Regions from separate parts of the Arsenicicoccus sp. UBA7492 genome, predicted to be linked through region 1. Evidence: predicted binding sites of a transcription regulator. Region 1 holds the regulator's gene; the other holds the start of a gene.
What was found. The regulator HrcA, encoded in region 1, represses chaperone genes, less so after heat shock. The targets are predictions, from matches to a motif close to TTNGCACTCGNNNNNNNCGAGTGCNAA.
Positions count from the first base shown of each region.

Region 2: groES (co-chaperone GroES) is a predicted target of HrcA. The motif match lies at 4,135-4,161, and genes of this name have one in related genera.

Region 1 is NZ_DLOE01000048.1:64,062-79,547, forward strand. It holds gene B4E97_RS14495 (GNAT family N-acetyltransferase) at 1-350, opposite strand, end outside; gene B4E97_RS14500 (LysR family transcriptional regulator) at 496-1,392, opposite strand; gene B4E97_RS14505 (YeiH family protein) at 1,477-2,574, shown strand; gene B4E97_RS14510 (M23 family metallopeptidase) at 2,654-3,310, opposite strand; gene hemW (radical SAM family heme chaperone HemW) at 3,389-4,615, shown strand; gene B4E97_RS14520 (DUF4870 domain-containing protein) at 4,754-5,293, shown strand; gene B4E97_RS14525 (DHA2 family efflux MFS transporter permease subunit) at 5,442-6,890, shown strand; gene B4E97_RS14530 (NUDIX hydrolase) at 6,931-7,944, opposite strand; gene B4E97_RS14535 (DUF3097 domain-containing protein) at 7,937-8,857, opposite strand; gene hrcA (heat-inducible transcriptional repressor HrcA) at 9,044-10,099, shown strand; gene dnaJ (molecular chaperone DnaJ) at 10,223-11,347, shown strand; gene B4E97_RS14550 (16S rRNA (uracil(1498)-N(3))-methyltransferase) at 11,352-12,092, shown strand; gene B4E97_RS14555 (Gmad2 immunoglobulin-like domain-containing protein) at 12,531-13,601, opposite strand; gene B4E97_RS14560 (histidine triad nucleotide-binding protein) at 13,729-14,085, shown strand; gene B4E97_RS14565 (PhoH family protein) at 14,172-15,236, shown strand; gene ybeY (rRNA maturation RNase YbeY) at 15,233-15,486, shown strand, end outside.
Region 2 is NZ_DLOE01000025.1:90,016-105,501, reverse strand. It holds gene B4E97_RS07200 (MerR family transcriptional regulator) at 143-1,126, opposite strand; gene B4E97_RS07195 (WhiB family transcriptional regulator) at 1,600-1,893, shown strand; gene groL (chaperonin GroEL) at 1,990-3,609, opposite strand; gene groES (co-chaperone GroES) at 3,700-3,993, opposite strand; gene B4E97_RS07180 (class I SAM-dependent methyltransferase) at 4,263-5,528, shown strand; gene B4E97_RS07175 (ribokinase) at 5,596-6,426, opposite strand; gene B4E97_RS07170 (glycoside hydrolase family 3 N-terminal domain-containing protein) at 6,495-7,853, shown strand; gene tsaD (tRNA (adenosine(37)-N6)-threonylcarbamoyltransferase complex transferase subunit TsaD) at 7,957-9,006, opposite strand; gene rimI (ribosomal protein S18-alanine N-acetyltransferase) at 9,003-9,491, opposite strand; gene tsaB (tRNA (adenosine(37)-N6)-threonylcarbamoyltransferase complex dimerization subunit type 1 TsaB) at 9,491-10,165, opposite strand; gene B4E97_RS07150 (MFS transporter) at 10,196-11,467, opposite strand; gene B4E97_RS07145 (PPOX class F420-dependent oxidoreductase) at 11,501-11,884, opposite strand; gene tsaE (tRNA (adenosine(37)-N6)-threonylcarbamoyltransferase complex ATPase subunit type 1 TsaE) at 11,890-12,378, opposite strand; gene B4E97_RS07135 (alpha/beta fold hydrolase) at 12,368-13,657, opposite strand; gene alr (alanine racemase) at 13,642-14,805, opposite strand; gene B4E97_RS07125 (bifunctional ADP-dependent NAD(P)H-hydrate dehydratase/NAD(P)H-hydrate epimerase) at 14,809-15,486, opposite strand, start outside.

The sequences.
Region 1 (15,486 bases):
CACCAGTCGCTGAAGGCGAACGCCCCCTCGCGCAGGCCGCCGACGCCGTCCACGGGACGTCCCCGCGCCGCGAGCTCACGGGCGACGCTGACGGCCAACAGCGGCGAGGACAGCGGGAGGTGCGGCGGGTAGGGCGGCGTGTGCATGGACACCCCGACGATCCGTCCGCCGCGCCGCAGCTCGATCCACCACGGGTCGGGGATCCGGCCCGGGTGGCGCCGCGCGATGAGCACGTTGCTCGCCAGGATCGAGTGGATGACGGGCTCGGACTCCATGAAGTCCCCGGCGTCGCGAAGGAACTCGTCGGGGTCCCTGGTGATGCGGACCGTGATGGGGCTCGTGTGCGCCATGGGCCCAGCCTCTCAGGTCGACCCAGGCGGGGTCGGAACCCTCAGGCGCATGAGACGGCACGAGGCGCGATCGGGGCGGGGCGGGTCAGGTCAGGTTGGGACGGGGTGGGGTCAGGGGAGTGGCGCGCGCCAGGTCAGGGTGGGATCAGGGGAGTGGTGCGCGCCCGGTCCGGGCGGCGATCGACACGAGGTCGGCGGCGGCGCCTCGCAGCGGGTCGCGGCGCCATACGGCCCGGAGCTGTCGCTCGAGGGTGAAGCCCTCGGTCGGCACGACCGCGAGGTGACCGTCGTGCACGGCGTCGGCGACCGCCAGCAGGCTGAGGACGGCGGGAGCGGTGCCGGTCACGGCGCTGGCCCGGACCGCGGCGTTGCTGGACAGCTCCAGGGCCGGGCCGCAGGGCTCCAGCGGTGAGAGGGCCGCGTCGAGCGCCTCGCGGGTGCCCGAGCCGCGCTCCCGGGTGACGAGCGGGGTGCCCGCGAGCTCGGCGGCGCCGACGGGGGAGGTGCGCTCCATCCACGGGTGGTCCAGGCCGATGACGAGGGCGAGCTCGTCGCGGGCCACCACGGTGCTGGGCAGGTCGTGGGGCGGCTCCGGGCCCTCCACGAAGCCCAGCTCGACTGCACCCCGGCGGACCTGGTCGATCACCACCGTGGAGTTGGCCACCGTCATGCCCGCCAGCAGCCTCGGGTGGTGACGCCGCAGCTCGGTGAGCCAGGTGGGTGCCAGGTGCTCGGCCACGGTCAGCGACGCGGCGATGCGCAGCTCGGGGATGCTCTGCCCCTGCAACGCCTCGATGGCCTTCTCGAGCCGATGCGTGGACGCGAGGATCTCGCGGGCATGCTCGACGAGCATGACCCCCGCGGGGGTGAGCTGGGCGCCCTGCGGCCGGCGGACGACGACCCGCTGCTGCAGGTCGCGCTCGAGCCGCCCCACCAGGCGCGACGCGTTGGGCTGGGCCATGCCGATCGCGCGGGCGCCGGCGCCGAGGCTGCCCTCGTCGTGCACGGCGACCAGCAGCTCCAGGGCCTTGAGGTCGGGCATCACCCTGTCGTCATATCACATTGATATGACGGGGTGCAGGACTGGGGGCTGCCGCTCACCCGTCCGCCCGGCCAGGCTGGCAGCATGACCACCGCTGCCGGCCGCGCCACCCCTGCCGGCCGCGCCACCCCTGCGGTCATCCCCGCCCGACACGCACGCCGCCCTCACCCCGCCCGGCGCGCACCACGTGTCCTCCGCACGGGCCCCGTGCCCGGGCTCGCCCTGTGCTCCGTCGTGGTGATCCTCGCCCTGCTGGTCAACCACCTCGTGCCCGTGGTGTCCCCGCTCCTCGTCGCGATCCTGCTCGGCGCCGTGCTCGCCAACGCCTGGCCGCTGCCCACCGCGCTCGCGCCCGGCCTCGCCGTCGCGGCCAAGCCGCTGCTGCGCGCCGGGATCGTGCTGCTCGGGCTGCAGGTCGTCCTGGGTCAGGTCCTCGGGCTCGGCTGGGGGATGATTGCCGTCGTCGTGGCCGTGGTGGGGCTGGGGATCGCGTCGACGCTGGCCTACGGGCGCCTGCTGGGGGTCCCCGCGGGCCTCACCCTGCTGGTGGCCTGCGGCTTCTCGATCTGCGGCGCCGCGGCCGTGGCCGCCGTCGACGGGGTCGTGGACGCCGAGGAGGAGGACGTCGCGACCGCCGTCGCCCTGGTCGTCGTCTGCGGCACCCTGATGATCCCCGTCGCGCCGCTGGTCGTCACCGCCCTCGGGATGGGCCCGTATGCCGGGGGTCTGTGGGCCGGCGGCTCGATCCACGAGGTCGCCCAGGTCGTGGCGGCGGGCGGCGCCATCGGGGGAGGCGCGCTCGCGGCCGCCGTCATCGTCAAGCTCACCCGCGTGCTCATGCTCGCGCCCGTCATGGCGACCATCTCCTGGCGGCGACGCCGGGCCCTGGCGGCCGCAGGCGGACGCGCTGACGGGGGACGGCTGCCGCCGCTGGTGCCGGTGTTCGTCCTGGGGTTCGTGGCGATGGTGCTCGTGCGGTCCTTCCTGCCACTGCCGGCGCCCGTGCTCGACGGTGCTCGCCAGTTGCAGACGGTCCTGCTGACGGCGGCGATGTTCGCCCTCGGCTGCGGCGTCCGGCTCGGCCTCGTGCGCCAGGTGGGCGTCCGGCCGTTCGTCCTGGCGGCGCTGTCGACGGCGACGGTGGCGCTGGTCTGCCTCGCCGGCGTCACCCTCGCCACCTGACCGGTGGCGCCAGGTGGTTGCTCGCGGTGAGGGGGGAGGAGCCGTTCGTGCCCTCTCACGGCTCGACGGACGGGGGAGGTCAGGCGTCGATGATGTCGCCGTTGCGGGGCAGCCACGGACGACCGTCGACGGGGTGGCGGAAGGCCATGGGCAGGCCCCGCGCCTGCTCCCAGCGCGTCGACGAGCTGACCTGCAGGTGCAGGTGCGGCTGGGTGCTGTTGCCGGAGTTGCCGCACTGCGCCAGGACGTCGCCGGCGCGCACCGGGTCACCCGCCGCCACCCGGATCGACCCGCGCCGCAGGTGCGCCAGGAGCACGACCGGGCCGCCGTCGCCGAGCGCCAGCACCACGTGGTTGCCGGCGATCCCGGCGGCGCCCGCCCGCACGCGCCGGCCCTGCGTCAGCAGGTAGCCCACCAGCAGCAGCTGCGATCGCCGCGCCTCGTGGTCGGGTTCGCCGTCGTGCACATCGACGACGGTCCCGTCGACCGGGGCCATGACGGCGGCGCCGAACCCGTGGAAGACCTCGGGCCGCTCCGTCGCCAGGGCCGTGCGCCAGCTCCACGGCCCCGAGCGTCCGCGCGCGTCGACCGGGACGAGGTCGATCGCGTGGGACGAGCCGAACGCCTGGGTCCCGTGGCTCGGCACCCGGTCGGCCGGGCTGTTCTGCACGAGCCACCGACCCCGCACGGGGAGGTCGAGCACGGTCGTCGCTGCGGATGCGCCGTCGAGGTCCACGCGTCGAGCCTGGCACAGCCGCGCCACCTGGCGGTCGCCTGACGGGGGCGGGCGCGGTCGTCATACACAATGGGCCGTATGCCGAGCGCCCTGCCCGAAGGACTGCCCGCCCCCTCCGACGGAACGCTCCCGAGCACCGCGCTGGACCGTCTGGGGCTGGGCCCGTTCGGCATCTACGTGCATGTGCCGTTCTGCCGAGTCCGTTGCGGCTACTGCGACTTCAACACCTACACCCTGACCGAGCTCGGCACGCCGGGGGCGAGCGTCGGGTCCTACGCCGACACCGTCCTGGCCGAGCTGGACCTCGCCAGGCGGGTGCTGGGCGAGGACGCGCCGGCCGTCGAGACGGTGTTCGTCGGCGGGGGCACCCCAACCATGCTCGCGGCCGAGGACCTGGCCCGGATCGTCGAGGGGATCGGCGAGCGCTTCGGCTACACCGGCGACGTCGAGATCACGACCGAGGCCAACCCCGACACCGTCGACGAGCACTACCTGGACTGGATCGCCGCTCGCGGCTTCTCGCGCGTCAGCCTCGGCATGCAGTCCGCCGTCCCGCACGTCCTGCGCACCCTCGACCGCACCCACGACCCCCTCAACGTGGAGCGTGCGGTCAAGGCCGCCCGCGCGCACGGGCTCGACGTCTCGCTCGACCTCATCTACGGCACCCCCGGCGAGTCGCTCGAGGACTGGCGCACGTCGCTGGAGACCGCGATCGCGCTGGAGCCCGACCACGTCTCGGCCTACGCCCTGGTCGTGGAGGAGGGCACCAAGATGGGTGCCCAGGTGCGGCGCGGCGAGGTCGCGCTGCCGAGCGACGACGACGAGGCCGACAAGTACGAGCTGGCCGACGGCCTCCTGCGGGCGGCGGGGTACGGGTGGTACGAGGTGTCGAACTGGGCCCGCGGCGAGGAGCACCGGTGCCGCCACAACATCGGCTACTGGAGCGACGGCGACTGGTGGGGCGCCGGCCCCGGCGCGCACAGCCACGTCGGCGGCGTCCGCTGGTGGAACGTCAAGCACCCGAGCGCCTATGCGTCGCGCCTCAACGGCGGCCAGTCCCCGGCGGCGGCGCGCGAGCTCCTCAGCGCCGAGCAGCAGTACGACGAGCGGGTGCTGCTCGGCATACGGCTCGTGGACGGGCTGCCCATCGACGACCTGGACGAGACCGGCCAGGAGGCCGTGGCGGGACTGATCGCCGACAGCCTCGTCGACGGGGGCGCGGCGCTGCGGGACCGCCACCTGGTGCTCACGCTGCGCGGACGCCTGCTGGCGGACACCGTGGTGCGGCGGCTCCTCGGCGTCTGACCTGCCCCGGCCAGGGTCTGATCAGGGTCGGATCAGGGTTGGTTCTGAGGTCCTCGAGGGATCCGACCTGGGCAGACTGGAGTCCGAAGGGTCGAGCGGCACGTCGCCGCGCCGACCACGAACCACACGGAGGGGACCATGAGCACCGACGACCAGTTCCGCAACGACCGCGAGATCCCGAGCTACCCGCAGGCCGGGTCGACCGGTCAGGGCGCGAGCCCGCAGGGTGGCTACCAGCAGAGTGGCTACCAGCAGAGTGGCTACCAGCAGGGCGGCTACCAGCAGGGACAGTCCGTCCACGGCAACGCCGCCCCGCTCAACCCCGAGTACGAGCGGCAGCTGGTCTGCGCGGCGCACTGGTCGCCCATCGCCTCGGTGCTGCTCGGTGGCCTCACGTTCTTCGGCCCCGTGATCGTCCTGCTCGTCGGGGGCGGGCGCAGCCGCGCGGTCCGGGAGCACTCGATCGATGCGCTGAACTTCCAGATCACCGTCTGGATCGCCACGGTGGCCGTGGTCCTGATCTCGCTGCCGCTCATGATCGTGCTGGTCGGCTTCGTCACGATCTGGCTGGCCGGGCTCCTGCCGCTGGCGGCCCTGGTCGTCCACGGGCTGGCGGCGATCAAGGTGTCGGCGGGCGAGCCCTACAGCTACCCCTTCACCTGGCGCATCATCACGTAGCAGCGCACCCTGGTGCGGTCGTCGGGCTGAGGCAGCGGCCCGGCAATGGAGTTGGACGGGCCGGCGCGGTGAGCGACCATGGAGGAGCACCCCGTCCGACGCTGCTCCGGGTTGCCCCCACCGCACGTCATACGACCGGAGACCCCGCATGCATCCCGACGCCCCCGTCCAGGCGACACCACTGCCCGACGTGGACCGCTCCCGAACCCGCACGATCCTCACCGTGCTGGTCCTCGCGACCTTCGTCGTGATCCTCAACGAGACGATCATGACCAACGCGATCCCGCGCCTCATGCGGGAGTTCGACGTGACCGCGTCCACCGCCCAGTGGCTGTCGACGGTGTTCATGCTGACCATGGCCGTGGTCATCCCCGCGTCGGGCTGGCTCATGGAGCGGCTCGCGACCCGGCGGACCTTCGCCCTGGCGATGGTGCTGTTCTCGATCGGGACCGCCGCCTGCTTGGTGGCACCCACCTTCGCGGTGCTGATCGGCGGGCGCGTCGTGCAGGCCTGCGGCACCGCGATCATGATGCCGCTGCTGATGACCACGCTGATGAACCTCGTGCCCGCCCACGAGCGCGGCAAGGTCATGGGCAACGTCACGCTCGTCATCTCGGTGGCGCCCGCCATGGGGCCGGCGGTCTCGGGGGTGCTGCTGCAGCTGGGCTCGTGGCGGCTGATCTTTGCCGTCGTGCTGCCGATCGCCATCGGTGCCCTGGTCGTCGGGCTCCGCTCCCTGGTGGACCTCGCCGAGCCGGGGCACAGCGACCTCGACCTGCCGAGCCTCGCGCTGTCCGCCGTCGGCTTCGGCGGCCTCGTCTACGGCCTCAGCGGTTTCGGCGAGGGCGCGTCCCACGGCGGGGCGTCCTCGGGCCTGCCGCCGTGGGTGTTCGTGGTCGTCGGTCTCGTCGCCATGGCCGTGTTCACGCGACGCCAGCTCGCCCTGCAGCGCAACGGCACGCCCCTGCTCGACCTGCGCACCCTGTCCCACCGCACCTTCACCATCGGCCTGGTCCTCATGGTGCTCTGCTTCATGGGCCTGATGGGCACCGTGATCCTGCTCCCCATCTATCTGCAGGAGGTGCGCGGGATGTCCTCGCTGTCCACCGGTCTGCTGATGATCCCGGGCGGCCTGGCGATGGGCCTGCTCGGCCCGCAGGTGGGCAAGGCCTACGACCGGTATGGCGCCCCCCGGCTCGTCGTCCCCGGCGCCGCCGGCCTGGTCGCGGGGCTGGTCATGCTCGCGCTGCTCGCACCCGTCGTGGCGCCCTGGGGCGTCCTCGTCCTGCACGTCCTCATCAGCGTCTCGCTGGCGCTGGTCTTCACCCCCGTGTTCACGGCGTCGCTCGGCGTCCTGCCCCCGCACCTGTATCCCCACGGCTCGGCGATCCTCGGCTCGCTGCAGCAGGTCGGGGCCGCGGCGGGCACCGCGACGACGGTGGCCGTCATGGCCTTCATGACCGCGCGTGCCAGCAGCGGTGGTGCGTTCGCGAACGACGCCCTGATGAGCGGCGTCCAGGGCGGCTTCGCGGTCGGCGCGGTGCTGGCCGTGCTGGCGCTCGGGGCGGCGACCCTGGTCCGCACCCCGCGGCCATAGGGGTCGCGAGCACGGCAAACGGCCGCGACAGCCGACGCGCTCAGCGGGTGCGCAGGGCCGGCAGCTTGGTGCCCGCGACCTGCCGCTCGTCGAGCACCGAGCGGCGGAAGCGGTAGAGGCGCGCCGGCCGACCGCCCGTGCCCGAGGACACCGACCCGGTCTCCTCGACCAGGGCCTGCTGCTCGACGAGGCGGCGGAAGTTCTGCTTGTGCAGCGCCTGGCCCGCGAGCGCCTCGACGCACGACTGCAGCTCGCCGAGGGTGAACTCGGGTGGCATGAGCTCGAACACCACCGGGCGGTACTGGATCTTGGCCCGCAGCCGTGCGAGGCCCGTCGCCAGGATGCGGCGGTGGTCGCCGATCATCCGCTCCCCGGGCACCAGGTCGTCGTCCGGCAGCCGCCAGGCGCCGCGCGCCTCCGGGACCAGGCCGACCTCGTAGAGCAGCTCGTAGCGCTGCAGCGCCAGGTCGGGCAGCCAGGCGTGGCCGCCGCGGCCGAAGGTCAGGTCGCAGCGGTGCCGCCGGGCCGTGCGGTCGGCGGGTGATCCGGCGGCGCCGACCCAGTGCGTCAGCTGCGGGGCGATCACCTCGTCGACGAGGCGGGTGCCGTCCCGCTGGTCCTCCCACGGCAGCAGCGCGTAGGCGTCGTACCAGTCGGTCTCCTCGGACGTCATGGACGTCGTGGACGTCATGGACGGAGCGGACCCCGTGGCCGCGTCGCCTCCCTCGGTCGCTGCGGCGCCCTCGGCTCCGGCGGTCGTCAGGCCGAGGTAGGAGATGGAGATCCGGCGGCCACTCGTGTCGTCGAGCCCGCGGTCGTGGTCGGCGAAGGTGTACAGCTGCTCGACATACCCGAGCTGTCTGCCGGTCTGCGAGGCGACCCAGGAGCGCAGGCCGGCCTGCAGGGACGGCTGACCGGCCTCGAGGGGGCCGGCCGGGAGGGCGGGTATGCCGGGGGCCGGCGGGGGAGCCGTGAGGACGCGCGGTCGCCCGGACACGACGGCCACCACGACGGCGACCAGCTCGACGGCGAGCTGCTCCTGCTCCTCACCCACGCGTGACCTCCTGCTGGCCGCTCGCGTGCTGGTCGTCGTCGAGCGGGACGGTGACGAAGTCGATCAGCTCCTCGACGCTGGCCAGCAGGGTCGGCTCCAGATCGGCGTACGTGCGCACCGTACCCAGGATCTGCTTCCACGCCCGCGCGATGTCCGCCTGGGAACGGTGCGGCCAGCCGAGGTGCGCGCAGATCCCGTGCTTCCAGGAGGTGCCACGGGGGATGACGGGCCACTGCTCCAGGCCGAGCCGCTCGGGGCGCACCGACTGCCACACGTCGACGTAGGGGTGCCCGAGGACCTTGACGAACCGCGAGTAGCCGGGGACCCGGCGGGCCTCCTCGACGATGCGCGCCTCCTTGGTGCCGGGCACGAGGTGGTCCACGAGGACGCCCATGCGACGGTCACGGTCGGGGGCGAAGTCCTTGATGACCGCGGCCAGGTCGTCGACGCCGTCGAGCATCTCCACGACCACGCCCTCGATGCGCAGGTCGTCGCCCCAGACCTTCTCCACCAGCTCGGCGTCGTGGCGGCCTTCGACGAAGATGCGCGACCCGGTGGCGACGCGGGCGGGGGCGCCGGCGACGGCGACGGATCCGGAGGCCGTGCGCGAGGAGGCCTGGCGGGCCTCGGCGAGGCGGGCGTTGCTGCCGCTCTTGTCGGGGACCAGCGTGACCGGGCGCCCGTCGACCCAGAAGCCGGGGCCCATCTCGAAGCCCCGGGTGCGGCCCTTGCGGTCCTCCAGGTGGACGACGTGGACGCCACCGGCCTTCTCGACCCGCACCACGGCGCCGACCCAGCCGGACTCGACGTCCTCGACGACCAGGCCACGGGTGGCGGGGACCGCCTCCGAGCGCCCACGGCGGGGAGCCTTCCAGTCGCCCGAGAGGACGTCGGTGCCGTATCGGTCCGCCACGGGGGCCTCCTGCTTCTGCCTGTTGCTGGCGCGACGGGTCGTGCTCGAGACCCGCCCCGACGCGGTCGTCGGACGGTGCTGAAGGCTAGCCCGAGGACCGGCGGAGTTCGTCGTGGCGCGCCACCCGGCGTAGAATTGGCACTCGCCCCACCCGAGTGCCAACCAGCGAACGTGAGGAGGTCGACGATGAGCGACGGACGCCGCCTGCAGGTCCTGCGGGCCATCGTGCAGGACTACGTCGCGACCTCCGAGCCCGTCGGCTCCAAGGCGCTGCTCGACCGGCACCAGCTCGGCGTCAGCGCGGCGACGGTCCGCAACGACATGGCCGCGCTCGAGGAGGAGGGCCTGATCTGCGCCCCGCACACGAGCGCGGGCCGCATCCCCACCGACGCGGGCTACCGGCTCTTCGTCGACCAGCTGTCCGAGATCAAGCCGATGTCGCCGCCCGAGCGCGCGGCCATCGCCGAGTTCCTCGCGGGGTCGGTCGACCTCGACGACATCGTCGACCGCACCGTGCGGCTGCTCGCCAGCCTTACCCACCAGGTCGCGGTGATGCAGTACCCCTCGCTCACCCGGTCGTCCGTGCGGCACGTCGAGCTGGTCCCCATCGGTGGGCCGCGGCTGATGGTCGTGCTCATCGTGACGACGGGTCGGGTGGAGCAGCGCGTCGTCGACGCCGGCCGCGACCTCGGCGACGTGGACGGCGAGCGCCTCGTCTTCGACCTGCGCGGACGGCTCAACGGCCTCGCCGCGGGCCGCCCGTTCCCGGAGGTGGCGCCCGCGCTCGCCGGGCTGTCCCAGGGCTTCGAGGTGGCCGACCGCCCGGCCGTCGAGGCCGTCACCACGGCGCTGGCCGAGATCGTCGTGGAGGAGCGCGAGGAGCGGGTGGTGCTCGCCGGCACCAGTAACCTCGCCCGCCGCTCCGAAGACTTCCCGACGTCGCTGCGCCCGGTCCTCGAGGCGCTCGAGGAGCACGTCGTGCTGCTCGGCCTGATCGACGCCATGCACGACGACCCGGCCCGCCCCGCCGTGGCCGACTCGGACCTCGTCTCGGTGCGCATCGGCAGCGAGCTCTCGCACGCCGGTCTGGTGTCCACCTCGGTCGTGTCGACCGGATACGGTGCGGGGCCGGACCTCGTCGCCGGGCTCGGGGTCCTCGGCCCCACCCGCATGGACTACCCCACGACGATGGCGGCGGTGCGGGCGGTTGCGGCATTCGTCTCCCGGTCCCTCGGTGGCTAGCCACCGGGCGTCGGCGGGTGCGGCGCACCCGGCCGGCTCGGCCCGCCCCGTCGTCCCCGTCCCCCCGATCGCCCCAGCACCCCACGTCACTCTCGCCAACCACTCCGTCAGGCAAGGACTTTCGTGAACGACTACTACGCAGCCCTCGGGATCGAGCGCGGCGCCAGCGCCGAAGAGATCAAGAAGGCCTACCGCCGGCTCGCGCGCAAGCTGCACCCGGACGTCAACCCCGGCCCCGAGGCCGAGGAGGAGTTCAAGCGGGTCTCGCAGGCCTACGACGTGCTCGGCGACCCCGCCAAGAAGCAGGCCTACGACATGGGCGCGGACCCCTACGCCAGCGCCGGTGCGGCGGGCTTCGGCCAGGGCTTCACGTTCAGCGACATCATGGACCAGTTCTTCGGCGCGGGGGCGGGTGGCGCGGGCGGTCGTGGACCCCGCTCGCGCGTGCGACGCGGCCAGGACGCGCTCGTGCGGGCGGACGTCGACCTGCGCACCGCGGTCTTCGGCGACACCCACGAGCTCACCCTCGACACGGCCGTCGAGTGCGGCACCTGCCACGGCGACGGCTGCCAGCCCGGCACGTCCCCGCAGACCTGCTCCTCCTGCCAGGGCCGCGGCGAGGTCCAGCAGGTCCAGCGCAGCTTCCTCGGCCAGATCATGACCTCGCGCCCCTGCGGCGTGTGCCAGGGCTACGGCACGGTGATCCCCAACCCCTGCTTCGAGTGCTCGGGGGAGGGGCGCGTGCGCACCCGCCGGTCCGTCTCCATCAAGGTCCCGGCCGGCGTCGACACCGGCACGCGGATCCAGCTGCGTGGCGAGGGCGAGGTCGGCCCGGGCGGCGGCCAGCCCGGCGACGTCTACGTCGAGATCGTCGTGACGCCGCACCCGACCTTCCAGCGCAACGGCGACGACCTGCACTGCACCCTCGACGTGCCGATGACGGCCGCGGCCCTCGGCTCGACGATCACGCTGGACACCTTCGACGGCGCCCACGACGTGCACGTGCGGCGGGGGACGCAGTCCGCCGACACCGTCACGCTCGACGACCTCGGCGTGACCCACCTGCGGGGCGGCGGTCGCGGCGACCTGGTCGTGCACCTCAACGTCACCACGCCCACCCGCCTCGACTCCCGCCAGGAGGAGCTCCTGCGCGAGCTCTCCGAGCTGCGCGGCGAGGAGAACCCCGACGCCCACGTCACCTCCCTCGACAAGGGGCTGCTCGGCAAGCTCCGCGACGCCTTCCGCTGAGCCGATGACGGCGCCGCTGTTCCTCCTGCCCGCCGGGTCGCTCGGGTCCGTGACGCCAGGGTCGTCCGTGCTCGTGGACGGCGCCGAGGGGCGGCACGCCTCCGGGTCGTTGCGCCTGCAACCCGGCGAGCCCGTGCTGCTGTCCGACGGGAGCGGGGCCGAGGTGGCCGGGTCGGTCTCCTCGGTCGCGCCGGGAGAGATCACGGTGAGCGTCGAGACCGTATGCCGTCCTGACGCCCCCACGCCGCGCTTCGTCCTGGTGCAGGCGCTGGCCAAGGGCGATCGCGACGAGCAGGCGGTGGAGTCGGCGACCGAGCTCGGCGTCGACGAGGTCGTGCCGTGGGGTGCCGCGCGGTCGATCGTGCAGTGGCGCGGCGACCGGGCTGCCAAGGCCCACCGCAAGTGGGAGCAGGTCGTGACCGCGGCCACCAAGCAGTCCCGACGGCACCGCACCCCGGTCGTCGCCCAGCACGTCACGAGCAAGCAGCTGGCTGCACGGCTGGCCTCCACCTCGCTGGCGCTGGTGCTGCACGAGGACGCGACGACGTCGGTCAACGACGTGGAGCTGCCCTCGTCCGGTGAGGTGATGGTCGTGGTCGGCCCCGAGGGCGGGATCTCCGCCGACGAGCTGGCGGCGTTCGAGGAGGCCGGGGCGCGCGTCATACGGCTGGGGCCGCACGTGCTGCGGTCTTCCAGCGCCGGCCCGGCCGCCCTCGCGGTGCTCCTCGCACGCGCCCGCTGGTGACCTACCTCAGGTGGTCATCCGCCTGGGCTCGCACGGCAGGTCGATGTGTCCAACTCAGGCTGATCCCGGAGATCGCCGACCGCCGGTATGCCGACACGCCCGCGCGGCGTGGGCGGGTGGGTTCGGCCACCGTCATGGGTGGTGGAGTCCACCCGATCCTCACGCGTGGGTGGCGGCGAGGTATCGGGTGGGTTCGGCCACGGTCATGGGTGGTGGAGTCCACCCGATCCTCACGCGTCGGGTGGCGGTGAGGTATCGGGTGGGTTCGGCCACGGTCATGGGTGGTGGAGTCCACCCGGTCGTGAATGCGTCCGTGTTGACCGAGGTCGGCACGGCCCGTCTGGCGTCGCCGCATCCGCCTGGGTTCGTCACACCAGCCTGGTCTCGTCACATCCGCCCGGCGTGCGAAGTCGGGCTGATGTGACTACCTGAGGTAGGTCAGCGGACGGTGAAGGTGCGGGTGGCTCGGCCGAGGTCGCGCTGGCCGTCGGCGGGGCTGGGCGCCCACACCTGGAGCTGGTAGCTGCCGGCCGCGAGCCGGCCGAGGTCGACGCGCCAGGTGCCGCGCGTCGGACACGCGATGGAGGCGGTGGTGTGGCCCGAGCGGACCGCCTTGCCGGCGCGCGTGAGGGAGTAGGACACCGAGCCCTCGAAGGCGCACGCCTGCCCGGTCGCCACGACCGGTCCCGCCTTGAGCGCCGCGCCCGCGCCGGGGGAGTCGATCCACACCGCCGCCAGCTCGCTGGTCTGGGCGACCCCGGCCGACCGGGAGTAGGTCTTGCTGGTGGGGAGGGTCCCGAGCACCCGGCCGTCGGGGGAGCGGAACCGGACCGGGAGGTTCTTGCCCGTGGCGGCGGTCACCGTCCACACGACGGATGCCGTGCCGATGCGCGCGGTGGCGTCGTCGACCGTGCGGGTCGGTCCGTCGAGGGTCACGTCGATCGCGCCCGCGCCCACCTTGACGTCCGTGACGGTGCGCTCGCCCCACACGTTGAGGTAGCCGCGCGACCCGGCCTCGCGCATCGCGACGTTGGCGGCCGTCTCGGCGCGCTGCTCGGTCGAGCCCGATCGCTGCGCGGGCACGAACTCGCGGAACAGGCGCAGCCGCGGCGTCGCGGCACCGCCGCCCTCGCGGACCTGGGTGCCGTCCCGACCCAGGAAGTAGACGGGCAGGGCAGCCCGTGACGGTGCCACGGACCGGGCGGCGACGTCTGGTGCGGCTGACGACGGGGCTCCGGCGGTGGTGGCGTCGACCGGTGCGGGCGTCCCGGCCTGCTCCGAGCCGGCCCCGTCGGTGCCGGCTGACGGCGTCGCGGACGAGGTGGTGGACGTGCCGGAGGCCGCGGGCGTCGTGGAGCCCGCGCTGCTGGAGGCGCTGGCGGCTCGGGACACCTGCGAGCTGGTGGTCTGCTGCGCGCACCCGGACAGTGCCACGGCGACCGACGCGGCGACCGCGGCCGTGGACATGGTGGACAGGACCTGGCGGGACGTCGTGCTCGTGCTGGTCACGTCGAGCTCCTTCGCTGACGACGACGGGGTTGCTCACAGTGTCACCCACGTCGGGGCCCCGCACCACGGCGCCCCGCCGACGGATGCTCGCCCGGCCGGGGCGGGGGTCCCTGGCTAGGCTGGCCGCATGACCCCACGTGACCCTGACTGCCTGTTCTGCAAGATCGTCGCCGGGGAGATCCCGGGGGACGTCGTGCACGAGACCGAGACGACGCTCGCCTTCCGCGACATCCAGCCGCAGGCGCCCACGCACGTGCTCGTGGTGCCCAAGGCGCACCACCCCAACGCCGTGGCGACGGCCCAGGCCGACCCCCAGCTGATGGTCGACGTGGTCCTGGCAGCAGGGCAGGTCGCCGAGCAGCAGGGACTGGTCGAGCGCGGCTACCGCCTCGTCTCCAACACCGGCCAGGACGCCCAGCAGAGCGTCGACCACCTGCACCTGCACGTCGTGGGCGGCCGCGCGCTGCAGTGGCCCCCCGGCTGAGTCCCCCGGCCGACACACGCAGAGCCTCGGCCGGCCGGCCACGTGTCCCAGGGTGTGTCGGACCCGGCACGTAGACTGACGGGACGATGACAGACACCCCACGACCCGACACCCCGAGCCCTGGTGCCGCCCCTGCCGCGCACCACGCGATCGTCATACCCGCGTCGGTCCCCATGATCTCGCTGCTGGGGCCGCACGACGAGCTGCTACGCACGATGGAGCGCGCGTTCCCGCGGCTCGACATCCACGTCCGCGGCAACGAGTTCCGCCTCGACGGCCCCTCCAGCGACGCCGCGCTGGTCGAGGAGCTGGTCGGCGAGCTCCTCGTCGTCGTCGAGGCCGGTGGCGCCATCAACCGGGACGCCGTCGAACGCTCGATCGTTATGCTGCGCAACCGCTCCGTCGAGCGGCCCGCCGACGTGCTCACCACCAACATCATCTCGGCGCGCGGGCGCACGATCCGCCCCAAGACCCTCGGGCAGAAGCGCTACGTCGACGCCATCGACACGCACACCATCGTCTTCGGCATCGGGCCCGCCGGCACCGGCAAGACCTATCTCGCGATGGCCAAGGCCGTCGCCGCGCTGCAGGCCAAGGACGTCACGCGGATCATCCTGACCCGGCCGGCGGTCGAGGCGGGGGAGAAGCTCGGCTTCCTGCCCGGCACGCTCACCGACAAGATCGACCCCTACCTGCGCCCGCTCTACGACGCGCTGCACGACATGCTCGACCCCGAGCAGATCCCGCGGCTGATGGCCGCCGGGACCATCGAGGTGGCGCCGCTGGCCTACATGCGCGGCCGCACCCTCAACGACGCGTTCATCATCCTTGACGAGGCGCAGAACACCTCGCCCGAGCAGATGAAGATGTTCCTCACCCGTCTCGGGTTCGGCTCCCGCATCGTCGTCACCGGTGACGTGACCCAGGTCGACCTGCCGGGCGGCACCCAGTCGGGCCTGCGCGTCGTGCGCGACATCCTGTCCGACGTCGAGGACATCCACTTCTCCGAGCTCTCGGCGGCCGACGTCGTGCGCCACCGGCTCGTCGGCGAGATCGTCCAGGCCTACGGCGCCTGGGACGAGTCGCAGCACGGCGGCACCTCGCAGGGCCGCACCACGCACCACCAGAGGGGACAGGCGCCGCGCCGATGAGCATCGACGTCCACAACGAGACCGACCACCGGGTCGACGTGCGCGAGCTCGTCGCGCTGTCCCAGTTCGTCTACGGCGCCATGCGGGTCCACCGCGGCGCCGACCTCGCCATCACCCTCGTCGACGAGGACTCCATGGAGCGGCTCCACGTGCAGTGGATGGACCTCGAGGGTCCGACCGACGTCATGAGCTTCCCGATGGACGAGCTGCGGCCGGGTCGCGAGGGGCAGCGGCTGCAGGAGGGCGTGCT
Region 2 (15,486 bases), on a different contig from region 1:
AAATCACCGAACCGGTCGCAACGTCCCCCCAGAGAACCGACACTACCCATGCAGCCCAGAAGCGTGACCGCGAGCGACTGCCCGTCCCCCGCATGCGTGCCGCCGATGTCGGTGCGCACACCGGCCATCACGCTCAGCAAGGTCACCCCGACGGGGCGCAGCACTTGCCCTCGACCGCCCGCACGACGTCGGCCATGGTGGCCTCCTGCCCCGGCCAGTGCAGCCAGCCCTCGCCCCAGTAGACCTGGTCGCCCGACCGCGCGGACTGCCGCAGCCGGCCGGCCACCTGGGCGGCGACCGCACCCTCCCCGACGTAGACGACCAGCACCCCCTCGATCCCCTCACCCAGGACGCGGGCGGCCCTGCTGGCCGACCCCTCCAGCGAGAGGTCGCTCACGGCGATGGACCGCTCGGCCAGGGCGGCGCGCAGCAGGAGGCGGGCGGCGGGGTCGTCGAGGCCGGGCAGGGACACGACGTGCACCGGGCGGAGGTTGCGAGGGCTGCGTCGGAGCCGTATGTCGCCGACCGCCCCCGCCGTGGCGGAGGCCAGCATGGCGTCCGCACGCCCCTGGGCGACCGGCGCCAGCATCCAGGCCGCGTTGCGCGCGGGCAGCACCCGCTCGTCCCACGTGCGGGCGGCCCCGAGGTCGCGTTGCGCGAGGCGCAGGAGCGCCGTGCTGCCCTGCGCGTCGCCGTTGCCCAAGGTCCCCAGCAGGGTCATGACGGGAGCCGCCACCTCGCCCACCTGGGCGCCGCGGCCGAGGTAGCCGCCCCGCAGCGCGGTCGCGTCGCTGCGCCCGGAGACCAGGGACACCTCCCCCTCCCCGGGGTGCGTGGGGTTCGAGCTGGCGGCCAGCTCCTCCGTCGTGGCGTCCAGGGCGCGACGGGCGGCGTCCCGCGAGGTCAGGCCGGACTGGGTCAGGGCGCGCATGAAGCGCAGGCGCGCCACGTCGGTCTCGGAGTAGCGACGGTGCAGACCCGACCGGTGACCGGACGGCTCGAGGCCGTAGCGCCGGGCCCAGGTGCGCAGGGTGGACGGGGCCACCCCGACCATCTCGGCCACCACGGCCACCGTCAGGCTCTCGAACCCGCTGGGACGCCGAGGTGCGCCGGTGCTAGCAGCCATGTCCATGTACCCATCCTCGTCGCCGAACGGGGCCGTCCGATCCGCCGTCACGCTGACCGACCCCTGTCGACCTGTCAACCAGGTGCAACGATCCCCAGGGTCGCCCCCGACCGCGGGCGGCCACCGGCTGGTCACCTCGACTCCACCCGACCGGCACGAAATTGACACTGCGTTGCCACGATTTCACATTGTGTGTCGAATATTTATCCGGTCGGGCCCACCGGATGCCCAAGGGGCGAGAAGGCGACGTGGATTACGCCTGCCGCATCTTGCCGCAGGCGCATTCACGCAGGTACGGTCTGTCGCAGCAGCACGCCCCCGCCACCACGCGACGTCGCTGGCTAGGGCTCATGGGTCACCTCAGGTTACTCGTGAGTATGTCATACGTTTGATCATTATGCGAAGTGCTTGCATCGTGTGACTTGCGTGACATCCTCGGTCATCGTCGCCGCATCTCTGCACAGGAGCACACCATGGCCGAGATCAGCCGCCTCCCGGGACCCGTCGCCGATCAGTGGGACTGGCAGCTGCAGGGATCATGCCGCCGGGAGAACCCCGACGTGTTCTTCCACCCCGAGGGCGAGCGTGGCCCCGCCCGGCGCAACCGGGACGGCGCGGCCAAGGCGGTCTGCATCGCCTGCCCCGTCCTGGGCCAGTGTCGCGAGCACGCCCTGCGGGTGCGCGAGCCCTACGGCGTCTGGGGCGGCATGACCGAGGACGAGCGCGAGTCGCACTACGCCGCCAGCACCGCGATCGCGATCGCCTGACCCCCCTCACCACGCGCGAAGGCCGCCCACCCCGATCGGGGCGGGCGGCCTTCGCGGCATACGGCCTGGCGTGAGGTCAGGTCGCGTCGGGTCAGGTCAGTGACCGTGCCCGTGGCCGTGACCACCGGCGGGAGCGGCAGGCTCCTCCTCGGGCTTCTCGACCACGAGGGTGTCGGTCGTCAGGACCATCGAGGCGATGGACGCGGCGTTGCGCAGGGCGGAACGCGTGACCTTGACCGGGTCGATGACGCCGGCCTTGACCAGGTCGACGTACTCCCCCGTCGCGGCGTCGAGCCCGTTGCCCGGCTCCAGCTCGGCGACCTTGGAGACGGCGACGTAGCCCTCGAGCCCGGCGTTCTCGGCGATCCAGCGCAGCGGCTCGGCCGCGGCCTTGCGCACGATGTTGGCGCCGGTCAGCTCGTCGCCCTCCAGGTGGAGGTCGTCGAGAGCGCGGACCGCGTGGACGAGGGCGGAGCCGCCACCGGCGACGATGCCCTCCTCGATCGCGGCGCGCGTCGCGGAGATCGCGTCCTCGATGCGGTGCTTCTTCTCCTTGAGCTCGACCTCGGTGTGGGCACCCACCTTGATGACGCAGACGCCACCGGCGAGCTTGGCGAGACGCTCCTGGAGCTTCTCGCGGTCCCAGTCGGAGTCGGTGCGCTCGATCTCGGCCTTGATCTCGGAGACGCGGCCGTCGACCGCGCCGGCGTCGCCGGCGCCGTCGATGATCGTGGTGTCGTCCTTGGAGACGACCACGCGGCGGGCCTGGCCGAGGACCTCGAGGCCGACCTGGTCGAGCTTGAGGCCGACCTCCTCGGCGACGACCTGGCCACCGGTGAGGACGGCGATGTCGGCGAGCATGGCCTTGCGGCGGTCGCCGAAGCCCGGCGCCTTGACGGCCACGACGTTGAAGGTGCCGCGGATCTTGTTGACCACCAGGGTGGACAGCGCCTCGCCGTCGACGTCCTCGGCGATGATCAGCAGCGGCTTGCCGGCCTGCACGACCTTCTCGAGGAGCGGCAGGACGTCGGCGATGGCCGAGATCTTGCCCTGGTTGACGAGCACGTAGGCGTCCTCGAGGACGGCCTCCATGCGCTCCGGGTCGGAGACGAAGTAGGGGGAGATGTAGCCCTTGTCGAACTGCATGCCCTCGGTGAACTCCAGCTCGGTGCTAGCGGTGGAGGACTCCTCGACGGTGATGACGCCGTCCTTGCCGACCTTGTCGAAGGCCTCGGCGATCTGCGTGCCGACCTCCTCGTTCTGCGCGGAGAGCGAGGCGACCGCGGCGATCTCGGACTTGCCGGAGACCTCGCGGGCGTTGGCGAGCAGGCGCTCGGACACGGCGTCGACGGCCTGGTCCATGCCGCGCTTGACACCGGCCGGGGCGGCCCCGGCGGCGACGTTGCGCAGGCCCTCCTTGACCATGGCCTGCGCGAGGACGGTCGCGGTGGTGGTGCCGTCACCGGCGATGTCGTTGGTCTTGGTGGCGACCTCCTTGGCGAGCTGCGCGCCGAGGTTCTCGTAGGGGTCGTCCAGCTCGACCTCACGGGCGATGGTCACGCCGTCGTTGGTGATGGTGGGGGCGCCCCACTTCTTGTCGATCACGACGTTGCGGCCCTTGGGGCCGAGCGTGACCTTCACCGCGTTGGCGAGGGCGTCGACACCGCGCTCCAGGGACTTGCGCGCGTCGTCGTTGAACTCAAGCGTCTTGGCCATGAGCTTCCTTGTCTGTCTAGAGGTATGACGAGAGCCCCGCCCCCAGCCGCGAAGGCTCGGGCCGGGGCTCCCAGAGAAATCGGTGCTGCGTCAGCCGACGATCGCGAGGACGTCGCGGGCGCTCAGGATCAGGAGCTCCTCGCCGCCGTACTTGACCTCGGTGCCGCCGTACTTGGAGTAGATGACCTTGTCGCCGACGGCGACGTCGACGGGGACGCGGTTGCCCTTGTCGTCGATGCGACCGGGACCCACGGCGAGGACCTCGCCCTCCTGGGGCTTCTCCTTGGCCGTGTCCGGGATGACGAGACCGGACGCCGTGGTCTGCTCGGCCTCGACGGCCTTGACGACGATGCGGTCCTCGAGCGGCTTGATGGAAACCGACACTGTGGTGACCTCCCCTTCGGGAATGTCGAGAGTGGACAGATGATGGACTCCGGCGCGTGGTGGTGCGTCCGGGTCGCCGTCGCGGGGGTCGACCCTTAGCACTTGCCTGCCGAGAGTGCTAACCCACAATCTAGGAAGCCGCTGGCACTCGGTCAAGTCGAGTGCCAGCGCGGCGCGGACCTACCCCCGGCGGTCACGTCGACCGGCCGTCGTTCCCCAGGCGGCTGTGACCGAGGCCGGTCGATCTGGCGGTGGGAGAGGATGGCGCCATGGATCTCGCCACCACCCGTGCGCTCACCTCCCCCGAGGGGCTCGCCCTCCTCCGGGGACTGCCGGTGTATGACGAGGCCCGCTCGCTCGCCACGTCCTCCGCCCTGCGCCGCGAGGGGCACTCCCCCGAGCTCGTCGCGGCGGTGCTCACCCAGAGCCGGCTGCGCCAGCGCGGCCGCGCCAAGCTGGGAGACGCCGTCGACCGGCTCCTGCTCACCCCCGACGGCCTGGAGCAGGCGACCCGCCCCGTCGTGGCGCAGCAGCACGCCGAGCGCCTGGCGGCGGCCGGGGTCCGCACCGTCCACGACCTGGGGTGCGGCCTCGGTCTGGACGCCGCCGCCATGGCGCACGCCGGGCTCGAGGTCCTCGCCGTGGACGCCGACCCCGTCACCGCCGAGCTCGCCGCGCACAACCTCGCCGGCGTGGTCAGGCCCCCGGCCGCCCCTGCCCCGCAGGTGCGGTGCGCCCGCGCGGAGGAGGTGGCCGACTCCCTGGTCGGCGCGGACCGGCATACGGCCGTCTGGCTCGACCCGGCCCGGCGCACCCCCGGGGTCGCCGACGCGACCGGACGCACCCGCAGGACCTTCCGCCTGGACGACCTGGCCCCGTCGTGGGAGCTCGTGCAGGACCTCGCCGGCCGGGTCGAGGCAGCCGGGGCCAAGCTGTCACCCGCGTTCCCGCACGCGGCCCGCCCCGACGGGACCGAGGCGCAGTGGGTCTCGTGGCGCGGCGAGGTCGTGGAGTGCGTCCTGTGGTGGGGCTCGGCGGTCCGGTCCGCCGGACGCTCCGCGCTGGTCCTCGACGGCGACACGGAGACGCCGTGGTCCGCGCACCTGGTCACCGAGGCCGACGTGCCCACGGACCGCCCCGCGCCGGGGAGCGACCGGGGCGACCTGCTGCACGAGCCCGACCGGGCCGTGATCCGCGCCGGGCTGGTGGGCGCCCTCGAGGCCCTCACGGGTGGGGCCGAGCTGGACGGCGGCGTGGGCTACGTGCGGTCGGCGGACCGGGGACCGGTGGCGGTGCCGTGGGCCCGGGCCTACCGCATCCTCGACGAGATCCCGTTGCAGGACAAGGCGATCCGCGCGTGGTGCCGCGAGCGCTCGATCGGTGACCTGACGCTCAAGAAGCGCGGGGTGGACCTCGACCCGGATCGCCTGCGGCGCTCCCTCAAGCTCAAGGGCACCGGACGCGCCATCCTGGTCCTCACCCGCCAGACGGGCCGGCAGGTCGCCCTGCACGTCGTCCCGATCGACGCCGGCTGAGGCTGCACGGCCGTCCGGCCCTGGGCGGCGGTGCTGGGCGGTGCTGGGCGGTGCTGGGCTCGACCGCTCAGAGCAGCGCGTCGCGCTGGGCGCCCCGGTGCCGCACCGCGTCGGCGCCCGCCCGCAGCGCGCCGGCCACCGCCTCCTCGTGCGTCGCCCCCAGGGCCAGGTGCGCGGCCAGCGCCCCGCAGAACGCGTCCCCCGCGCCGGTCGTGTCCACCACGTCCTCCGGCGGGACCGGTGTGGCGGGGTGCTCGACGCCCATCCAGGACGCCCCGGCCGCGCCGAAGGTCACGAGCAGCGACGCTGGGAAGGCCCCGTCGTCGGCCAGCTCCAGCGCCTCGTGCTCGTTGACGACCAGCGGGTCCGCCACCTCCACGACGTCCACCGGCAGGTGGTGGTAGGGCGCGGCGTTGACCACCACCCGGATGTCCCTGGTCGAGACCCGCTGCACCGCCGCCGCCACCGTCTCGATCGGCACCTCGAGGCTCACCAGCAGCACGTCGCCCGCCGCCATCGTGTCGAGCACCCCCATGTGGTGCGGCAGCAGCTCGGCGTTGGCGCCGGGGCTGACGACGATGACGTTCTCTCCCTCGAGGTCCACGGTGATGAACGCGTGACCGGTCGGCTCTCCCTCCACGACGCGGACGTGGGAGACGTCGATCATCCTGTCCTGCAGTCGATCTCGGTATGCCGCGCCCGCCTCGTCCCCACCGATGGCCGCGACCATGACGACCTCCGCACCCGTCGCCGCCGCCGCAATCGCCTGGTTGCCGCCCTTGCCGCCAGCCGTGCGCCGGGTCGACCCGCCGACGATCGTCTCGCCGGGCCGGGGCAGGCGGTGCACGGTGGTGGTGAGGTCGACGTTGAGGGACCCGAGGACGTAGACGCGGCTCATGCGCCCCATCCTGCCGCCACCCAAGCACGCCGCGCGTGCCAGCCCCTCCCCGGGTACCGTCGGACCTGATGCCCCCGCACGTCACCCGCACCCCCGCCCTCCTCCTGGCCGCTGCCCTCACCGTCACGGCCGGCTGCGCCACCCCACCCACCGCGCAGGGTCCGACCGGCGCGTCCACGGACGGCGCCGGAGCCGGTCCCGGGCGATCCAGCACCCCGACCGCCACCGGCTCGACCCGCGGGGGTGACGTTCCTTCGTTCGACGTCACCGGCCTGCCGCGTCGCGCGGCCTCCTCGTCGGGCTCCGCGACCACCGCACCCGGCGCCCCGGCAGCACCGGCGCCGGCCCCGGCCGCGGGCGGTTCCCGGCATACGGCCCAGGCCTCCTGCGCCGCCGGCATCGTCGACGGGCTCACCCCGGAGCAGCGGGTGGGGCAGCTCGTCATGGTCGGGGTCACCCGGGGGCGCGAGGACGACGCCCGCCGCGTGATCGCGGGGCAGGCGATCGGCAACGCCTTCTTCATCGGCGGGTGGCGGGACCGTGGGCAGGTCGCCGAGGTGAGCCGCCGCCTCCAGGCGGCGGCGGACCGGGCCGGCCACGAGCTCGACCTGCTCGTCGCCGCCGACCAGGAGGGTGGTCAGGTCCAGCAGCTCAAGGGCTCCGGCTTCCGACGCCTGCCGTCCGCGGTGGAGCAGGCCGCGCTGCCGCCGGACGACCTGCGCGCTCTGGCCACCGACGCCGGGCGCGAGCTGCGCGCCGCCGGCGTCAACCTCAACCTGGCCCCCGTCGCGGACACCGTCTCGCCGGAGCTCGGCCGCGCCAACGCGCCCATCGGCGGCCTGTCGAGGCAGTACGCCACCGAGCCCGGGGCCGTGTCGCCCCCGGTGGCGGCCGTGATCGCGGGGCTGCACGCCGCCGGCGTCGGCGCCACGCTCAAGCACTTCCCGGGGCTCGGGCGGGTCCGCGCCAACACCGACCACTCGGCCACCGGCATCGATGACACCCAGACGACGGCGGACGACGGCTACCTGCAGCCGTTCGCCGACGGGATCGCCGCCGGGGCGGACGTGGTGATGATGTCGACCGCGCGCTACCGCAGGATCGACCCGACCACCCAGGCGGCCTTCTCCCGCCCCGTGGTGACCGGGGTGCTGCGCGAGCGGCTGGGCTACGACGGGGTGGTGGCGACCGACGACCTCGGTGGCGCGGAGGCCATCCAGCACATCCCGACCGGCGAGCGGGCGGTGCGCTTCGTCCGCGCGGGCGGCGACGTCGCCGTCACCGGGATCGCCCTGGACGGCCGCGTCATGTCGCGCGCGCTGCTGGCGGAGAGTCGGCGGGACCCGGCCTTCGCGGCGCTCGTGCACCGTGCGGCCGAGCGGGTCGTGGAGCTCAAGGTGCAGCGCGGCCTCGCCCGCTGCGAGTAGGTGCGACGACGCCGAGAACGCCGCCGACGACGCCGGCGCCGGCCCGGTCAGCCTGACGCAGTCATCCTGACGCGGTCAGCCAGACGCGATCTGGCCGAGACGGTCAGGCCGAGACGACCGTCACCGGCATCGACGAGTCGGCCGGCAGGCCCAGCTCGGACGGCTCCCGACCGCGCATCACCATCTGCGCGCCGAGGGCCGCGACCATGGCGCCGTTGTCCGTGCACAGCCCCGGCCTCGGCACGCGCAGCGTCACCCCGGCGGCGTCGCACCGTTCCTGGGCGAGGGCCCGCAGCCGCGAGTTGGCCGCCACGCCGCCGCCCACGACGAGGTCGTCGACGCCGTTCTCGCGGCACGCGAGCAGCGCCTTGCGGGTCAGCACGTCGACCACGGCCTCCTGGAAGCTCGCGGCCACGTCCGCGACGGGCACGTGCTCCCCCGCGTCCTGCTTGGCCCGCACCCAGCGGGAGACGGCGGTCTTGAGCCCCGAGAAGGAGTAGTCGAAGCGGTGCCGCTCCATGTCCTTGCCCGCGGTCAGGCCGCGCGGGAAGTCGATCACCACCTGGCCCTCGCGGGCGGCACGGTCGATGTGCGGCCCGCCCGGGAAGCCGAGCCCGAGCACGCGCGCGACCTTGTCGAAGGCCTCGCCCGCCGCGTCGTCGATGGTCTGCCCCAGGTGACGGACGTCGTGGGTGATGTCGGGGACGAGCAGCAGGTTGGAGTGCCCGCCGGACACGAGCAGCGCCAGGGTCGGCTCGGGCAGGGGACCGTGCTGCAGGGTGTCGACGGCCACGTGCGACGCGAGGTGGTTGACGCCGTAGAGCGGCTTCCCGAGCGCCACGGCGAGCGACTTGGCCGCGGCCACGCCCACCAGCAGCGCACCGGCCAGGCCCGGTCCGGACGTCACGGCGATGGCGTCGAGGTCGGCCAGGCGCACCCCGGCCTCGCGGCAGGCGCGCTCGGTGGTGGGGACCATGGCCTCGAGGTGGGCCCGGGACGCGACCTCGGGCACCACGCCGCCGAAGCGGGCGTGCTCGTCGACGCTGCTCGCGATCGCGTCGACGAGCAGCGTGCCGCCGCGCACGATCCCGACGCCGGTCTCGTCGCACGAGGTCTCGATGCCGAGGACGAGTGGCTCGTCGGTGCGGGTCATGCGGGCTCTCCCTGGGTGGCGGGGTGATCAGGTCGTGTGCCGGGAAGGTGCCGCCGCATCACGAGGGCGTCCACCCCTCCGGGCTGGTAGTAGCGCCGCCGCACGCTGATGGTCTCGAACCCGTTGCGGTCGTAGAGCGCTCGGGCAGCGGTGTTGTCGGCGCGGACCTCCAGCAGGAGCGCCTCGGCGCCTCGTGCGTGGGCCCGGTCGACGAGCTCGTCGAGCATCCGCCGGCCCAGGCCGAGGCCGCGGGCGTCGGGCGTCACGGCGACCGTCATGACGTCCGCCACGTCACCGGCGGCGTCGATCCCGGCATACGCGAGGACACCCCCACGAGAGAGGTCGTCCCAGACGACGTAGTCGCGCCGGGGGCGCTCGGCGAGCTCGGCCCACCAGGTCTGCTCGGTCCACGCGTCGTCGGCGAAGGCCTCGCGCTCCAGCGCGGCGAGGCGGGGGATGTCGGTCCAGCGCAGCTCGCGCAGCATCAGACCACCGTGACGGGGGCGACGGAGGGGACGGCGTCGGGGCGCCGGAGATAGAGCGGGGTGGTGTCGGCGAGGGACTCGCCTCGGGCGAGCCGCTGCACGGCCAGGTCGGCGAGCCACCCGGCGGAGACGTCGAGGGGCGCGCCGTCGGCCGCGGGCCCCAGCAGGTCGGGATAGAGGGCCGGACCTCGTCCGACGACGGGCCGGCCGTCGAGCAGCGGGGCGAGGTCGGCGGGACGGCGCACGTCCGGGGCGGTCTCGGCCACGGGCAGGCCCTCCTCGATGCGGTAGCCGGCCCAGTAGACCTCCTTGCGGCGGGCGTCGGTGGCCACGACGAACCGCTCCGCGCCGGCGAGCGCCCCGCGCCCCGCCTCGTGGGCCAGGGCGTCCAGGGAGCACAGGCCGTGGACCGGGACGGCCCGGGCGAGGGCGAAGGTCCGCGCGGTCACGATCCCGACGCGCAGCCCGGTGAAGGGGCCGGGTCCGGTGCCGGTCACGACCGCGTCGACGTCGGCTGCGGCGATGCCGGCCTGCCGCAGGACCTCCACGATGCCGGGGGCCACGAGCTCCCCGTGCGCCCGCGCGTCGAGGACGCTGCTCTCGGCGACCACGCGGGTGCCGTCGTGCAGCGCCACGGTGATGGCGGTGGTGGAGGTGTCGATGGCGAGCAGCACGCCCGCCAGTCTATCGCCGCGCCGGCGCGGTCAGCCGGCGTCGTTGGTGACCCGGGCCGCGGCCACGGGCAGGGCGCGACCGAGGACCGGGGCGAGGGCCACCCCGGCCAGCGCGACCACCGTGAGCGCCACCCACACCGGCAGCGGCCCCCGGGCGAGGAGCCAGGAGAAACCCACCGGCCCGATGATGGACGCGACGTTCCAGGACAGCTGGTAGGCGGCGAGGTAGCGCCCCCGCAGGTGCTCGGGGCGGCTGTCCACCGCGACGGTCGTGAGGACCGGGCCGCCGAGCAGCTCCCCGACGGTGTAGACGGCGGCCGCCACGAGCACCCCGGTCACCGCGACGGCGACCGGCAGCATCCCGGCCGCAGCCATGAGCACGAATCCCGCTGCGAACGCGAGGTTCCCGGCGGCGACGACCCGGTGCCGACGGTGCCCGGTCATGGACCGCACGGCCAGCCCCTGCCCGAACCCGACCATGACGGTGTTGAGCGTGAAGATCGCGCCGGTCACCCAGCCTGGCAGGTCGAGGATCTCGACGGCGTAGACGGGCATGGCGTAGTTGAGCGCCAGGCACGCGAGCGCGTAGCCGGTGTTGGCGACGATGAGGGCGTGGAAGGGCTTGTCGCGCAGCACGATCGACAGCCCGGCCAAGGCGCCCGACCGCTCGCCCGCCGCGTGCGCATCGGCGTCCCCGGCCGGCTGCGCACCGCCGGGACCCCGGTCGTGGGCCGGGACGGCGAGGAGCAGGACGAGCGCGAGCAGGTATGACGCCGCGTCGGCCGCCACCATCGCGCGGAACGCGGCCGGGGTGCCGACGGAGATCGCGACGCCCGCCACCAGGCCCCCGATCGCGAAGCCGACGTTGCGCAACGCGCCGAGGAAGCCGTACCACAGCTCCCGCTCCCCGGGACGGGTGATGGCGGCGACCATCGGGGAGTAGGACGCCCAGAAGGCCGCCTGCCCCGTGGCGACGAGCGTGGTCACCAGCTGCACCCCGAGGTAGCCGTCGACGGTCAGGTAGGCGAGATAGCCCACCGCCTGGATCGCGTTGGCGGCCAGCAGGATCCGTTTGGCGCCGAAGCGGTCCACCAGGTGCCCGACGAGCAGGACCACGGGCAGCGCGACGGCGGCGGCGACCGACAGCGCGAGCCCGACCTGCTCGAGCGGGACGTCCGTGGTGCGCAGGAAGTAGAGGACGGTGATGGGCATGAAGACGCCGCTGCCGATCGCGTCCACGCCGATGGCGACGACGAACCGACGGTGGTCGCCGACCGGGGGAAAGTCGAGGCGGCTGAGCATGGTGTCAGCCTGCTACATCAAGCACGCTTGACCTCAACGGATCTCGATGACGAGCCGAGCCGGGTTGCCGCGCCTGATGATTCGCTCGACGAGCATGAAGACCTTGAACTCCAGGCCGTACTTCGCCGTCATGGTGCTCATGACGCGCTGGACGGTCCAGGGGTCGTCGTGGACGGTCGCGCGCGCCTCGACGGTGGGGGCGTCCGGGGCCACCCGACCACGCCGGTCGCACGGACGCAGGGTCACCCGGTCGTCGCGGCGCAGGCGGCGCAGCTTGCCGGTGCCCTCCGGGGTGATGACCACGAGGGCGTCGCCGTCGCGGGCCACCCACACGGGGGTCGCCACGCCCTCCCCGTTGCGGCGAAAGGTCGTGAGGGACACGAAGCGCTCGTGGCCGAGGGCGGTGAGGGTCGTCATACGGCTCAGACTGGGTCCCGGACCGCCCCGAGGGCGTCCGGACCGGTCCACCGACGGCCGTGGCCGGTGAGCCGGGCGGTGCGGGTGGTCTCGCCGGTGAGCTCCAGCTCGAGGTAGTCCTCGGACAGCAGCTCAGCGACCCCGTGGCCCCACTCGACCACCGTGACCGACTCGTCCACGGTGGCGTCCAGGTCGAGGTCGTCGAAGTCCAGCGCCCCTAAGAGGCGGTAGGCGTCGACGTGCACCAGCCGCGGACCCCCGACGAGGGAGGGGTGCACGCGCGCGATGACGAAGGTCGGGGAGGTGATCGGCCCCCGCACCCCGAGCCCCTCGGCCAGCCCCTGCGTGAGGGTGGTCTTGCCCGCGCCCAGGTCGCCGGTCAGCAGGAGCAGGTCGCCGGCGTGCAGGACCGTGGCGAGCCTGCGGCCGAGGTCCTGCGTGGCCTCGGCGGTGGGCAGCGAGATCGCGTGCGGCACGGCGTCGTCAGGACTCACGGCGGTCCTTCCCGGAGCGGGCGGAGGTGATGGGTGTGGTGACGGACCGGACCTTGCGCGCCTGGCGCCCGACCTCCTCGGTCGCGCGGGCCACCTGCTCGCGGCGCCGGGCCTGCTGCTCACGACGTCGGACCTGCTGCTCGCGCCGGAGCGTGGCGCGGCTGTGCCCGAGGTCGGTGACCTCGCGCCGCCGGCCCCGTGGCGTCCCGTCGGCATGGCGTTCGGCGCGGTCCAGCATCTCGAGGATCTGGTCGGTGACGAGCTCGGGGTACTCCAGCATGATCAGGTGCCCCGCGTCGGTCACCACGACGTGCTCGGCGCCCGGCAGCAGCCGCACGATCTCCTCGCTGTGGCGCGGCGGGGTCATCAGGTCGTCCGCACCGTTGATGACCAGGGCCTCGATGCCCGCGAAGGTCGCCAGCGCCTGGCGCTCGTCGTGCTCGGACAGGGTGCGCAGGAAGCCGTGCATCACCTCGATCGGCGTCGACATGATGATGTCGGCGGCGTAGCGCAGCAGGCTCGGCGGCACGGGCGAGTGGAAGGAGTAGCGGTAGGTGAAGAAGTCCTCGGCCTGTCGCGCGAGGCGGCGGGCCTGCTCGACGGCCTCCTGGCGGCCGGTCAGCGGGGCGAGGGCGAACGGACCGACGCGCTGGGCCGCGCGACCGAGCAGGTCGCCGAGCTGCACCCGCAGCTCCCCCTCCCCGCCGGAGCTGGTGGCGACGAACGCCACCGCGACGCACCGCTCGCGGACCAGGGTCGGATAGAGCCGGGCCAGCCCCATCTGCGTCATGCCGCCCATCGAGTGCCCGACGAGCGCGAACGTCCCCTCGGGGCAGGTGGCGTCGATGACGGACTTGAGGTCCCGGCCGAGCGTCTCGATGCGGTAGGAGTCGCGGGCCCCCGGGCCGGACCGCCCGTGGCCGCGCTGGTCCCACAGCACCACGCGATAGCCGGCCGCCACCAGCCGGCGCCGCACGAAGATCCAGGCCTTGGTCGACAGGGTGTAGCCGTGCGAGATGACGATGCTTGGTCGCCCGATCGCCGTGTCGCCTGCCGGCTCGTCCGGCTCGTCCGGCTCGTCCACCTCGACGTGCAGCACGGTGCCGTCCTCGGCGACGACGACGGTCTCGTGGGTCGGGACGTGCTCGTAGGTCTCGTCCGTCTCGGGGGCGGTCGCGTGCGCGCGCGAGAGCACGCCCGCGAGGGCTCCGGCGGCGACGGCGCCGAGGCCGAGGCCCAGCCCGGTCAGCCGCCCCATGGGGGTCACGCCAGGTGCCACGCGGGCTCACCTCCGACATACCGGCGCGGCACGCGGTCGCCGACGCGGGTGATGAGCTCGTAGGAGATCGTGCCGATCGCCTCGGCCCAGTCCTGGGCGGTGGGCTCGCCCTGGGTCCCCGGGCCGAAGAGGACGCACGGGTCGCCCTCGCGGGCGCCCGAGCCGGGACCGAGGTCGACGACCAGCTGGTCCATGCAGACCCGACCGGCGACCGTATGCCGGGAGCCGGCCACCCACAGCGGACCGACGCCGCTGCCGGCCCGGGGCACGCCGTCGGCGTAGCCCACGGGCACGATCCCGACCCGCGTGGCCCGCTCGGTGCGATAGGTGTGGCCGTAGGAGATGCCCTGGCCCGCGGGGACGTCCTTGACCTGCGCCAGCGGGGCGGACCAGGTCATGGCGGGGGTCAGGCCGTCGTGCTCGTGGTCGCCCAGCGACGGCACCGGCGACAGGCCGTAGACCGCGAGCCCGGGGCGCACGAGGTCGTAGGCGAGGGACGGGTTGGTCAGCGTGGCGGCGGAGTTGGCGAGGTGGCGCACCTCGAGCCGGCAGCCGGCGGCCTCCGCCTCGGCCACCGCCGCGTCGAACCGCGCGACCTGGGCCCGCACCTCGGGGTGGTCGGGCGCGTCGGCATACGCGAAGTGCTGCATCATCCCGACGACCCGCACGCTTCCCTCGGCCTCGAGGGCCCGGGTGCGGTCGAGCAGGGAGGTCAGGGCGGGGCCGTGCAGCACCCCGTTGCGCCCCAGGCCGGTGTCGACCTTGACGTGGACGCGGGCGGCGCGGCCGACGGCGCGCGCCGCCTCGGCGACGGCCTCGAGCCCCCAGGGCGCGGACACGGCGAGGTCGACGTCCTCGCGCACCGCGGCGGCGAAGTCGGCCCCGGGCGCGTGCAGCCAGGACAGGACGGGGCAGGTCAGCCCGGCCGCGCGCAGCTCGAGCGCCTCGGACAGCTGGGCGACCCCCAGCCAGGTCGCGCCGCCGCGCAGGGCCGCGAGGGCGGACGGCACGAGACCGTGGCCGTAGCCACCGGCCTTGACCACCGCCATGACCCCGGCGGACCCGGCGAGCTCGTCGAGCCGGCGGACGTTGTCGCTGATGGCCGCCAGGTCGATCCGCAGCTCACCGGCGAAGCTCTGCCCGGTCACCGCTCACCCCACCTCCGAGGCGCGGGCGAGGAGCCGCGCGACGGTGGCAGGCACCTGCTGGGCGATCTCGAGCGCGCGGACCGGGCCGCCTGGGTTGGCGTCGTGGGCGGCGACCCCGTGCACGAGCGCGGCGAGGGACCCGGCGTCGACGGGGTCCAGCCCGGACGCGAGCAGGGTGCCGGCGAGCCCCGCAAGGACGTCGCCCGACCCCGCCGTGCCCGCCCACGCGGGGGCGTCGGCCTGCGCCCGGACGGCGAGGCCGGAGGCGGGGGGCGCGACGACATACGTGGTGGATCCCTTGAGCAGCACCGTCGCTCGCAGCAGCTCGGCGGCGCGGCGGGCCCAGCGCAGCGGCTCGGCGACGACCCCGGCCCGGTCGAGCTCGGACGCGTCGGGGTCGAGACGGGCGAGCAGGCGGGCCAGCTCGCCGGCGTGCGGCGTCAGCAGGATGCGGGCGCCGGCCTGGGTGCGGGGGCCGTCGAGCAGGTCCAGCCCGCCGGCGTCGACGAGGCAGGGCAGCTCGCTGTCGAGGGCTCGGCGGGCGGCCTCCACCTGCGCGAGGCCCAGCTGGTCCCAGGAGTGCGGGTGCGCGTCGAGACCGGGCCCGACGACCCAGGCCTGCACGCGGCCGGGCCCGTGCACGGCCTCGGGGACCTCGGCGCGGACGAGCTGCGTGGGACC